Regions from separate parts of the Paenibacillus sp. J53TS2 genome, predicted to be linked through region 2. Evidence: riboswitches for the same ligand, from Rfam matches in the RefSeq annotation. Region 2 holds a riboswitch; each other region holds the start of a gene.

Region 1 (3,276 bases), 950 kb from region 2:
TGCGGCGGTATCGAGTCCGGACGAACTGCGCGGTCATATCGTCAAAGCCTTTGTAGTGCTGAAGGAAGGTGTCCGGGGCAGCGCTGAATTGGTAAAAGAACTGCAAGCCCATGTTAAAACATGGACCGCGCCCTACAAATATCCGCGTCAAATTGAATTTATCGATGATTTGCCGAAAACCAACACAGGGAAAATCCGCCGTGTGGAGCTACGTGAGAGGGAGGAACAGGCTTTTCGGCAAAGATGATATGGCTTAGCGTCGTGCATGATTTCAGCCTTTTCTTCGCATCCTAAGAGCATTATCGCTAGAGGAGGCTGAACATGGAAAACCCGTTTTCCAGCATGCAATCGCAAAACCCCATCTCACTCGCGCAGCAGTCGGTCAAAAAAGCGCATCGTGCGGTAACCCAGGCTCAATCGCATCCTAGTGAAGAAACGGTGGAGGGCGCCCGCAACGCTATCGAAAAAGCGGAGAACGCCATCGCCCAAGCTGATGGCCGAATGAATCCCGAGCCGATGGAGCGAGCTAAAGAGGATTTGGCCGAAGATCAGGCGGCATTGGCGGAAGCGGAGAACCAATTGAATTCATGAATATTTGACGAATGGCGAAAAGCCGGCGGCGAATTCACGGTAAGGTGTGAATCGCAAGCCGGCTTTTGTTTGTTGGTACATTAGCAACCGGTGACCGGAGCGCAGCACTTACTGGACTTGGCCATGGCATCGTTAAATAGCTTAACGGAACGGAGGACGGATTCTTTTTCAAACTCGCTCATATAGGAAAAGACCTCATCCAGATATTCATTCATCTGCGTATCTATGGTCGTAGCGATGAACTTGCCTTCGGTAGTCAGTGATAAGGTTTGGACTCGGCGATCGTCGGGGTCGGTCGTTTTCTCTACCAGGTTCAGCTTCGTTAGAGATTGGATCTGACGGCTAAACGTCGTAATATCCGTACCGAGTGCGTCGGCGATCTGTTGCATGGACGGCTTATGGCGATGGTCGATCTCATATAAGATATGACTTTGAACCAAGGAGATGTCGCAGCCGCCTACGGTGCAGCAATTCCGGTTTAGTAGCCCGAAACGACGGGTCATGATTTGGAACAACTCACGTGGATTCTCCATTTGTGAACTCACCTCTTGCTTCATTTATAGCATCAAATGTTTGCAAGATGCAAGTTTTTGGCTCGTTCATTTCGTTATTCCCCCACAATAATGATCATCTGAAATTTAAAATGTAAAAATTACAGATAATGGGTTGACATTGCTGGAAATAGCCTTTACGATAAACACACGCTTAGTTTCCAGTTCATGACTGGAAAGCGGGGGAACCAGTTTTTTTGGGGCGAATCATTCTTTAACGATTGTAGGGTACCATCTTACCCGAGTCCGTCAGCTAACCTCGTCAGCAGTGGATGGGTCTAGTTTCAAGTAACTTCACGAAAACTTCCATGGCCCTTTTTAAGGGCCGTTTTCTATTTTTTTGTGCGGACCCCTGCTGGCGGAGCTATGCTTTCTCCCAAGCGAGGGGTCTCTTTTTTTGAGCTCCAGTTTGAAAAAAAGAAGGAGGGGGCTTCGCATGTGGAATAAATCTTGATTTTAAACCTACTAAACCTATGAAAAAAATAAGAATGAAAGGCTGTGAGTAGGGTTGAGAAAAGTGTCATGGTTGCTTATATCATTGCTTATGGCGGTTTCGCTAGCCGCTTGTAATTCGGGAACTACCGCAAATTCCGGGAAGAGTGGTGCGAACGGCGATACCGGGACTAAAGGAACGTTGGCTGAAGCGATCCGAAAAGGCTCTATCACGGTTGGTTTCGCGAATGAGAAGCCCTATGCCTACAAAGATGCCAACGGGGAGCTTACCGGTGAAGCGGTAGAAATTGCCCGGGTGATCCTCAAACGGCTGGGAATTAACGAGATGAAGGGCGAGTTAACCGAATTCGGCTCCTTGATCGCCGGTTTACAGGCCAACCGATTTGATCTAATCACCGCCGGAATGTTTGTCAATCCGGAACGGTGCGAGGCCGTGTTATTTGCTAACCCGGAGTATAGCATCGGCGAAGCGATTGCCGTAAAACAAGGGAATCCTCTTAACCTAGGCAGCTATGAGGACATTGCGAGTCATGAGAAGGCTCGTGTTGCTGTTATGACAGGCGCGGTGGAAATCGGCTATCTGCAAAACTCAGGCGTGCCGGATGATCGGATTATTCAAGTTCCGGACCAGGCATCCGCAATCAGCGCCCTTCAATCTGGACGCGTAGAGGCGATTACGATGACGGGGCCTTCGCTGCAAGCCATGCTTGAATCGGCTGGAGATGACAAAATCGAAAGGGTTGCCGATTTTTCACAACCGGTTATTGACGGCCAAAGCGTGCGGGGATACGGCGCTACAGCGTTCCGTCTCGCGGACAAAGAGTTTCAAGACGCCTATAATGCTGAATTAGCCAAAATGAAGGAGTCGGGCGAACTGTTGGAGATTTTACAGCAATTCGGATTTACGGAGCAGGAAATGCCCGGGGATATGACGGCAGCCGAGCTTTGCGGAGTATAGTATGCCGGAATCTTGGATCGATTTTATCCCCACTTTGCTTGAGGGGGCAAAAATCACTGTCACTGTCGCCTTGCTGGCGACGATACTGGCGGTCCTTGCCGCCTTCGTCTCCGGTCTAATGTGCTTATCTCGATGGCGCCTCATTCGCTGGATATCCTCGGTTTACGTGGAGGTTTTTCGAGGAACGTCTCTGCTTGTTCAACTCTTCTGGTTATATTTTGCATTGCCTTTCGCTGGTCTGGAACTCCCGAAGTTGCTTGCGGCCGTGCTAGCGGTAGGATTGAATTTTGGAGCTTACGGCTCCGAGGTTGTACGCAGCGCTGTCTTGGCGATACCCAAGGGACAATGGGAAGCAACCATTGCTTTAAACATGACGCCATGGCAAAGAATGAGTCATATTATTTTGCCTCAAGCGGCTTTAAGAATGCTCCCTCCCTTTGGTAATTTGCTTGTTGAACTGATTAAATCGACTTCTCTGGTTTACTTCATTACCATGGCGGATCTCACTTACCAGGCCATGGTTCTCCGGAATAACTACATTTCCTGGACTTCGGAGATATTGCTCCTGCTATTGCTCATGTATTTGGCGATTGCTTCGATGGTCTCCTTCGGCATTAAGGTGTGGGAACGCAAATGGTCCGAAGGGAGGATGTGACGGATGTGGGATTGGAATTATGCCTTCGAAATCCTTCCAGAACTTTTGGTTGCATTGAGAATGACCGT
Region 2 (3,276 bases):
CTCACGATTCGGAAAGGAGTGGAGGCTAAAGTGAACAAAAGGCTTGACGAGTTTGAAGTTACTGGCGCAGATTCTGATGCCCCGGCTCCGGCCAGCGCGTTGCTGATGATCCAAGGCACGGCATCGGACGTGGGTAAAAGCGTCATCGTGACGGCATTATGCCGTATTTTCGCGCAGGACGGGCTTCATCCAGCTCCGTTTAAGTCGCAGAATATGGCTCTGAACTCCTATGTTACACCAGACGGATTCGAAATCGGTCGGGCGCAAGGAATCCAGGCGGAGGCTTGCGGGATCGACGCCACCACGGACATGAATCCGGTGTTAATCAAGCCAACGGGTGAGATGCATTCGCAAATCGTCGTTCACGGGCGTCCTTACCGGCATCTCAGCGCATCGGACTATCGCGAGGAGTTCCTGCCCCATGCCAAATCGCTGGTGGTGGAAGCGCTTGGAAGGCTGCGCGAGAAGCACGGCATCGTCGTCATGGAGGGGGCTGGCAGCCCGGCGGAAATCAACCTGAAGCAGCGGGATATCGTCAATATGAATTTGGCTGAGTGGGCGGATGCTCCGGTCATTTTGGTCGGCGATATCGACCGTGGCGGCGTATTTGCCTTTCTCGTCGGCACGTTGGAGCTGCTGGAGCCGCACGAACGAGCTCGAGTCAAAGGGTTCATGATCAACAAGTTCCGCGGCGACTTGTCCCTGCTGCAGCCCGGGCTGGATTGGCTGGAGCAGCGGACCGGGATTCCTGTGTTAGGCGTGCTCCCATTCCTGCCAGATCTGGATATTGAAGCAGAGGATTCCGTTGTTCTGGATACTTATGTCCCCCGCTCAGAGAAGGCTGCCGGTAAGGTGCTGGATATCGCGGTCATTCGTTACCCGCGAATTTCTAATTTTACCGAATTCGCACCTTTGGCTGCTGAACCGGATGTGTCACTGCGTTACGTGAGTAAACCTTCGGAACTTGGACATCCGGATGCCGTGATTTTACCGGGAACCAAGGATACGATCGGGGATTTAACATTCCTGCGGGAGCAAGGGCTGGAGGGAGCAATTTGCAGTTTGATCGAAGGGAATACCCAAGCCCAGCTTGTCGGCATTTGTGGTGGGTATCAAATGCTGGGAGAGCAATTGCATGATCCAGACGCGGTAGAATCCGGACAAGTGAGAACGGCGATAGGAATTGGTTTGCTACCTTTAACAACAACCTTCATTCCGGGCAAAAGGACCGTTCGCGTTTATGGCCAAACGATAGACAACCTGCCAGTTCCGCTGCATCTTTCGGATCGTCGATTGCCGATAGAAGGCTATGAGATCCATGCTGGCGAGACCCAATTCCTTCGGGACATCAGTCCTTTGTTTATGTTACAAGCCGAAGGGATGGAGCCAAGGCAGGGGGGAGCGGAGGACGTCCCGCATCCGGAAGGCGCAGTCCGAGCCGACGGGAGAGTGTTCGGAACGTATCTACACGGTTTGTTCCACAATGATACCTGGCGGCGCGCCTGGCTGGATGGGCTTCGTACAAGCAAAGGACTGGAACCTTTGGGCACCACTTTTGCGTCCTTCTCGCGGAAGGAGGAAGCCTTCAACCGGCTGGCTGATGTAGTCCGCAGCCATTTGCGGATGGACCTGGTCTACGAAATTTCCGGAATTCGGCCGAGCGCGGAAGAAGGTAAGCTTTGACAAATCAGGCGATTCTAAGGTAGCATGATAGTACGCTTAATTTTCGATGAGTAAAGTCGAAAAGCGGGGGAACCATTTTTTGGGGCGAATCGTTGCTAGTTTTAACGTAGGGAACCATCTTTCCCGAGCCCGTCAGCTAACCTCGTTTGCAGTGGATGGGTCATCTTAAATATGTTCAGTCATCAACTAATGACCCTGTTTATTTGAGCGGGGTCTTTTTGTGCTTCTCAAGGGATATGACCCGAGCATTCGGCGGAGTACTCGCATTCACTGCAAGGTTTCCCGCTACCGCTACTTCTTTACGCATCGATCCCATTTAAGGAGGAGATGATTATGGCAAATCCGAAGTACATCACCGACATCGCCAAGGTGAGCGAATTGTCCGAACAGGAGCGTCAGGAATTGAAACCGATTACAGACAAATTCGTCTTTCGGGTAAATGATTACTATTTGAATCTGATCGACTGGAACGATCCGGAAGACCCAATCCGCAAGCTGGTGATCCCGAATACGGGAGAGCTTAAGGAATACGGGCGTTGGGACGCTTCCGACGAGGCGACGAACTATGCGGTTCCCGGCTGTCAGCACAAATACCGGACGACCGCTCTGTTGATCGTCTCCGAGGTTTGCGGCTCCTACTGCCGCTATTGCTTCCGCAAACGCTTGTTCCGCAACGATGTGAAGGAGGCGATGTCGGATGTGACGCCCGGCATCGAGTACATCGCTCAGCATCCCGAGATCAACAACGTCTTATTGACCGGCGGTGACAGCCTGATCCTGGCTACGAGGAAGCTGCGTACTATACTCGAACAGCTGCGAGCCATTGAACATGTGAAAATCATCCGCCTCGGCTCGAAAATCCCCGTTTTTAATCCCATGCGCATTTATGAAGATCCGGAGCTGCTGGATCTGATCAGGGAATTCTCCACCGTAGACCAACGTATTTATGTCATGGCGCATATCAATCATCCGCGCGAAATGACCCCTGAGGCCAAACGAGGCTTTCAGGCGTTGCACGACGCCGGGGCTATAGTGGTCAATCAAACGCCGATCCTCAAAGGCATTAACGACGATGCGGCCGTGCTTGGCGAATTGCTGGATCGGTTGTCCTGGGCAGGCGTCACACCCTATTATTTCTTCATCAACCGGCCAGTTGCCGGAAATGCCGATTTTGTCATTCCGCTGAAAAGGGCGTACCAGCTGGTTGAGGAAGCGAAGGCCCGCACTTCGGGCCTGGGCAAGCGCGTGCGCTTGTCGATGAGTCACTCTTCGGGAAAAATCGAAATCCTCGCAATCGAAGACGGCCAGGCTTATCTCAAATATCATCAGTCGCGAGACAATGATTACGGCAAGTTCATGATTTTGCCTTGTCCGGACGAGGCTGCTTGGTTCGATGACCTGCCGGGCAACGAAGCCTACTGGAGGAAACCGGAGCGGAGGCAAGACGAAGCCGTCTCCTTCAACGAAATGTCCGTTACCGGGTAAAACAAAACGTACCCTGACCGCCGGCTCCGTAAAAGGGAGGCGGTAAGGGTACGTTTTTTTCTCTAAACTCCGGTTAAATCCGGAATTTCGCAATCGATTCTTGCAGCG
Region 3 (3,276 bases), on a different contig from region 2:
ATCGCGGTGGATCGCCACGATACTGCAGCCGAAGCGTGCCCGCGGGTTGATGTCGCCTAGGCTTTTTTGGTTCAGACAAGCAGGGACGTTCATCTCTACGATGCTGTATTCTTTCGACAGTTCGATATAGTCCAGCAGATTGGGTGTGACCAGTTGATGAGCGACACGAATCCCCATATCCCTTTCGGGGAAAATGATCCGGTCCACGCCCAGCTTTTCAAGGGCACGGCCGTGCAACACGGAAATCGCCTTGGCAACAACGGTATGAATGCCCAGATCCTTTAGGAGGATAGCCGCCAGGATGCTGGTTTGAATATCATTGCCGATTGCGACGATGCCGCAATCGAAATTACGTACCCCCAGCGACTTCAATACCTCCTCATCCGTCGCATCCGCTACAACGGCATGCGTCAGGTGCTCACTCATTTCGTTGACCAGCTCTTCATTCCGATCAATACCCAGAACCTCGTACCCTTGGTCCATGAGCTCCAGCGCCAGACTGGAACCAAAGCGTCCCAACCCGATCACTACAAACTGCTGTGTCTTCATCGTCGTTTAATACCCCTTATCCAATAATAATTTTACCCTCTGGGTGGCGATATAAGTCTTTACCCTTTTTCGGTCCCAACGCATAGGCCAATGTCAGCATGCCCAGTCGCCCTGCAAACATCGTAAAAGAAATGATCACTTTCCCGACAAGCGTTAATTTGCCCGTTAACCCCATGGAAAGTCCTACGGTTCCGAAAGCAGAAGTCGATTCAAACAATATCGTTAAGAAACTGGCATCTTCCGTCGTGGATAACACCATCGCTACCGCGATCACAAGGAATAGAGCCAGCATCGCGATCGTGACCGCTTTAAAGATTCGCTCCTGAGCCAACCGATAACGGAACAGATCCAGGTCAGTCCGGCCGCGAATCATGGAGATGACCGCGCCAACCAAGATCGTAAACGTCGTCGTTTTAATACCGCCCCCTGTAGAGCTTGGCGATGCTCCGATAAACATCAGAATAATCATAAAGAATTGGCTCGCTTGCCGCATTGCACCGATGTCCAGCGTGTTCGCCCCCGCCGTTCTTGGGGTAACAGATTGAAAGAAAGAACTCCAAATCTTAGCTCCCCAATCCAACGACGCCAACGTCTTGGAATTGGTGAACTCGAAAATGAAGATGACCAACGTACCGATAAGGATTAAAGCGGTTGTTGTAGACAATACCACTTTCGAATGAAGAGATAGCTTTCGGTGTTTCCGGTAATCAATCAAATCGGAAAGAACAATAAAACCTAGCCCCCCGGAGATGATGAGTACCATAGACACTAAATTCATGACGGGATCCCCAACATACTGCGTTAGGCTGCGGAATTCCCCGAACAAATCGAATCCGGCATTGTTGAACAAGGATACGGCGTGAAAAAGACCAAAATAGGCAGCTTTTCCGAACGGCATATCCACAGCTAACCGCAGAGAGAAGATGACTGCAGCAATGCTTTCAATGATCACCGAGTACATAAGGACCTTACGAATCAACCGGACGATGCCCTCCATGGTGTTTTGGTTCATGGCCTCCTGCAGAATGAGGCGGTCTTTCAGCGAGATTTTCCGCTTAAACACAAGCGAAAACAACGTGGCCATCGTCATGAAGCCCAAGCCCCCCACCTGGATAAGCAACATAATGACGATCTGCCCAAAGGTGGAAAAGTAAGTCCCTGTATCAACCACGACCAGCCCCGTCACGCATGTGGCAGAGGTAGCCGTGAATACCGCGTCTACAATAGACAGCGATTCTCCACTTTTACTGGAGATCGGCAACATAAGCAGCAACGCACCCAGCAAAATGATGAGCGCAAACCCGATGACCAAGATTTGCGGGGGAGAAAGGCTTATTTTCTTAAAATGCAACTTGTTCACCTCATCGTTGTTATGAAAAAAGCACAAAAGAAAAAAGCACTGGAAATCCAATGCCTTTCGGTGTTTGGTTCCTGCTGCACAGGCCTACGAGGTTAGCTGACGGATTCGGGCATGCACAGTTGCCCTATTCGCTGACACTTCCGCCGCTTCCTAGCCGGCTGCGCGAAGTTCTGCGAAATTCACCCCAAAAGATACGGTTCCCCCGTTTTCATTACGAAATTCGGCCGAGTTTCTTTTCAATTGTTTTCATTCATTTTTTCGTCAAATGGATTATATCCCTTATTTCCTTCCGCTACAAAGCTCTATTTTCATGAAAAAGAACAAAAAAGGGCGAAATGAAGGGGTAGAGGGATAAACTTCGCCTCGTATCTGAGCGATGCGAAGGCTTGCCGGAGTTATTGCCGTTTCTCGTCAATTTTGCCTCGCGTCTGGCGCAGGGGGGGCAGCTGTGTTATCTTTACTTTGACGTACTTGGGGGGAAATCATACCTCATCTATATAAAGAGTACGTGTTCAAAAAGTGAATTTTACCAAATAAAAAAGGAGTTTTGCGAGTGAGTTCCTCTTTGAAACCAACTGGCCGCAGGATGAAAACGAAGAATCTGTGGTTGCTGGCCGCTCTCGGATTCATTGTGTTTATCGCCGTTCAGTTGTTCCCAAGCACCGACTCGGAATCGCTGCAGCTGCAGCAAGCGGATGAGGTCATCAGTAAAACGAAAGCAGCGGCCAGCGCAGCTGAGTTCGCCGGGTCTGTCTTAAACCTGAATCTGTCTGAACCTATGAAGGATAAAGCCTTAATTACATACGAAACACGTTCCGATTTGTTTGGTTATTTGACCAAATCCGATCTTCTGGCCCCTTACTTAAAAACATATGAAAAGAAGTTTCCTTATGACGTGTTCCGCGTCCGTTATAACGATCCCACCGAAGCGCTAAGCGCTGTGACCGTCGATGTCCACATGACGACCGGCCAAGTCGTCGGCTTTGAGGAGATCGCTTCCTCCAGCAACGCCAACAAGCAGTTGATGCTTGATTTGGGCTCGGAAACCACCGATTCCATGAAGGCTTGGGAAGGCGATTTGACGTTAGCGGAGAAAGAACAGTTGGCGTTGCCTTTCCTGAACGCCTTTGGCTATAAAGCCAGCGATCTGGAGCTAGCCTCTGGCGAAGGGGATATCGGCCTTCAATATCTGATCAAAGGCTTCGCGTTAGGCGATTCGCAAGCGCAAATCAAGCTGAGTTACGAATACGGCGCCGTGTCCTCGATGGAGAGCTATTTTACCGTGCCGCAGGCGCACACGGACTACGTAGCCGGGCAAACAAAACTCGCCAATTGGCTCACGTATGCCGGTTACGCCCTGTTGACCT

Evidence for each region. A riboswitch is a leader RNA that binds a small molecule or an ion and turns the genes downstream of it on or off. The one in region 2 is predicted to bind cyclic di-AMP.
Region 1: it holds a riboswitch for cyclic di-AMP, as region 2 does, so the genes downstream of both, ehuB (ectoine/hydroxyectoine ABC transporter substrate-binding protein EhuB) here and KJS42_RS04570 (KamA family radical SAM protein) in region 2, are expected to answer to the same signal.
Region 3: it holds a riboswitch for cyclic di-AMP, as region 2 does, so the genes downstream of both, KJS42_RS14720 (TrkH family potassium uptake protein) here and KJS42_RS04570 (KamA family radical SAM protein) in region 2, are expected to answer to the same signal.

The regions. Positions count from the first base shown of each region.
Region 1 covers NZ_BOSK01000001.1:5,688-8,963, reverse strand. Annotated here, with positions in the region: gene KJS42_RS00060 (acetate--CoA ligase) at 1-247, shown strand, start outside; gene KJS42_RS00055 (hypothetical protein) at 322-591, shown strand; gene KJS42_RS00050 (MarR family winged helix-turn-helix transcriptional regulator) at 672-1,124, opposite strand; cyclic di-AMP (ydaO/yuaA leader) riboswitch at 1,284-1,425, shown strand; gene ehuB (ectoine/hydroxyectoine ABC transporter substrate-binding protein EhuB) at 1,687-2,553, shown strand; gene ehuC (ectoine/hydroxyectoine ABC transporter permease subunit EhuC) at 2,555-3,208, shown strand; gene ehuD (ectoine/hydroxyectoine ABC transporter permease subunit EhuD) at 3,212-3,276, shown strand, end outside.
Region 2 covers NZ_BOSK01000001.1:956,869-960,144, reverse strand. Annotated here, with positions in the region: gene KJS42_RS04575 (cobyric acid synthase) at 106-1,683, shown strand; cyclic di-AMP (ydaO/yuaA leader) riboswitch at 1,707-1,849, shown strand; gene KJS42_RS04570 (KamA family radical SAM protein) at 2,017-3,168, shown strand; gene KJS42_RS04565 (methyl-accepting chemotaxis protein) at 3,242-3,276, opposite strand, start outside.
Region 3 covers NZ_BOSK01000006.1:127,722-130,997, reverse strand. Annotated here, with positions in the region: gene KJS42_RS14725 (potassium channel family protein) at 1-549, opposite strand, end outside; gene KJS42_RS14720 (TrkH family potassium uptake protein) at 566-1,909, opposite strand; cyclic di-AMP (ydaO/yuaA leader) riboswitch at 1,976-2,145, opposite strand; gene KJS42_RS14715 (CPBP family intramembrane glutamic endopeptidase) at 2,496-3,276, shown strand, end outside.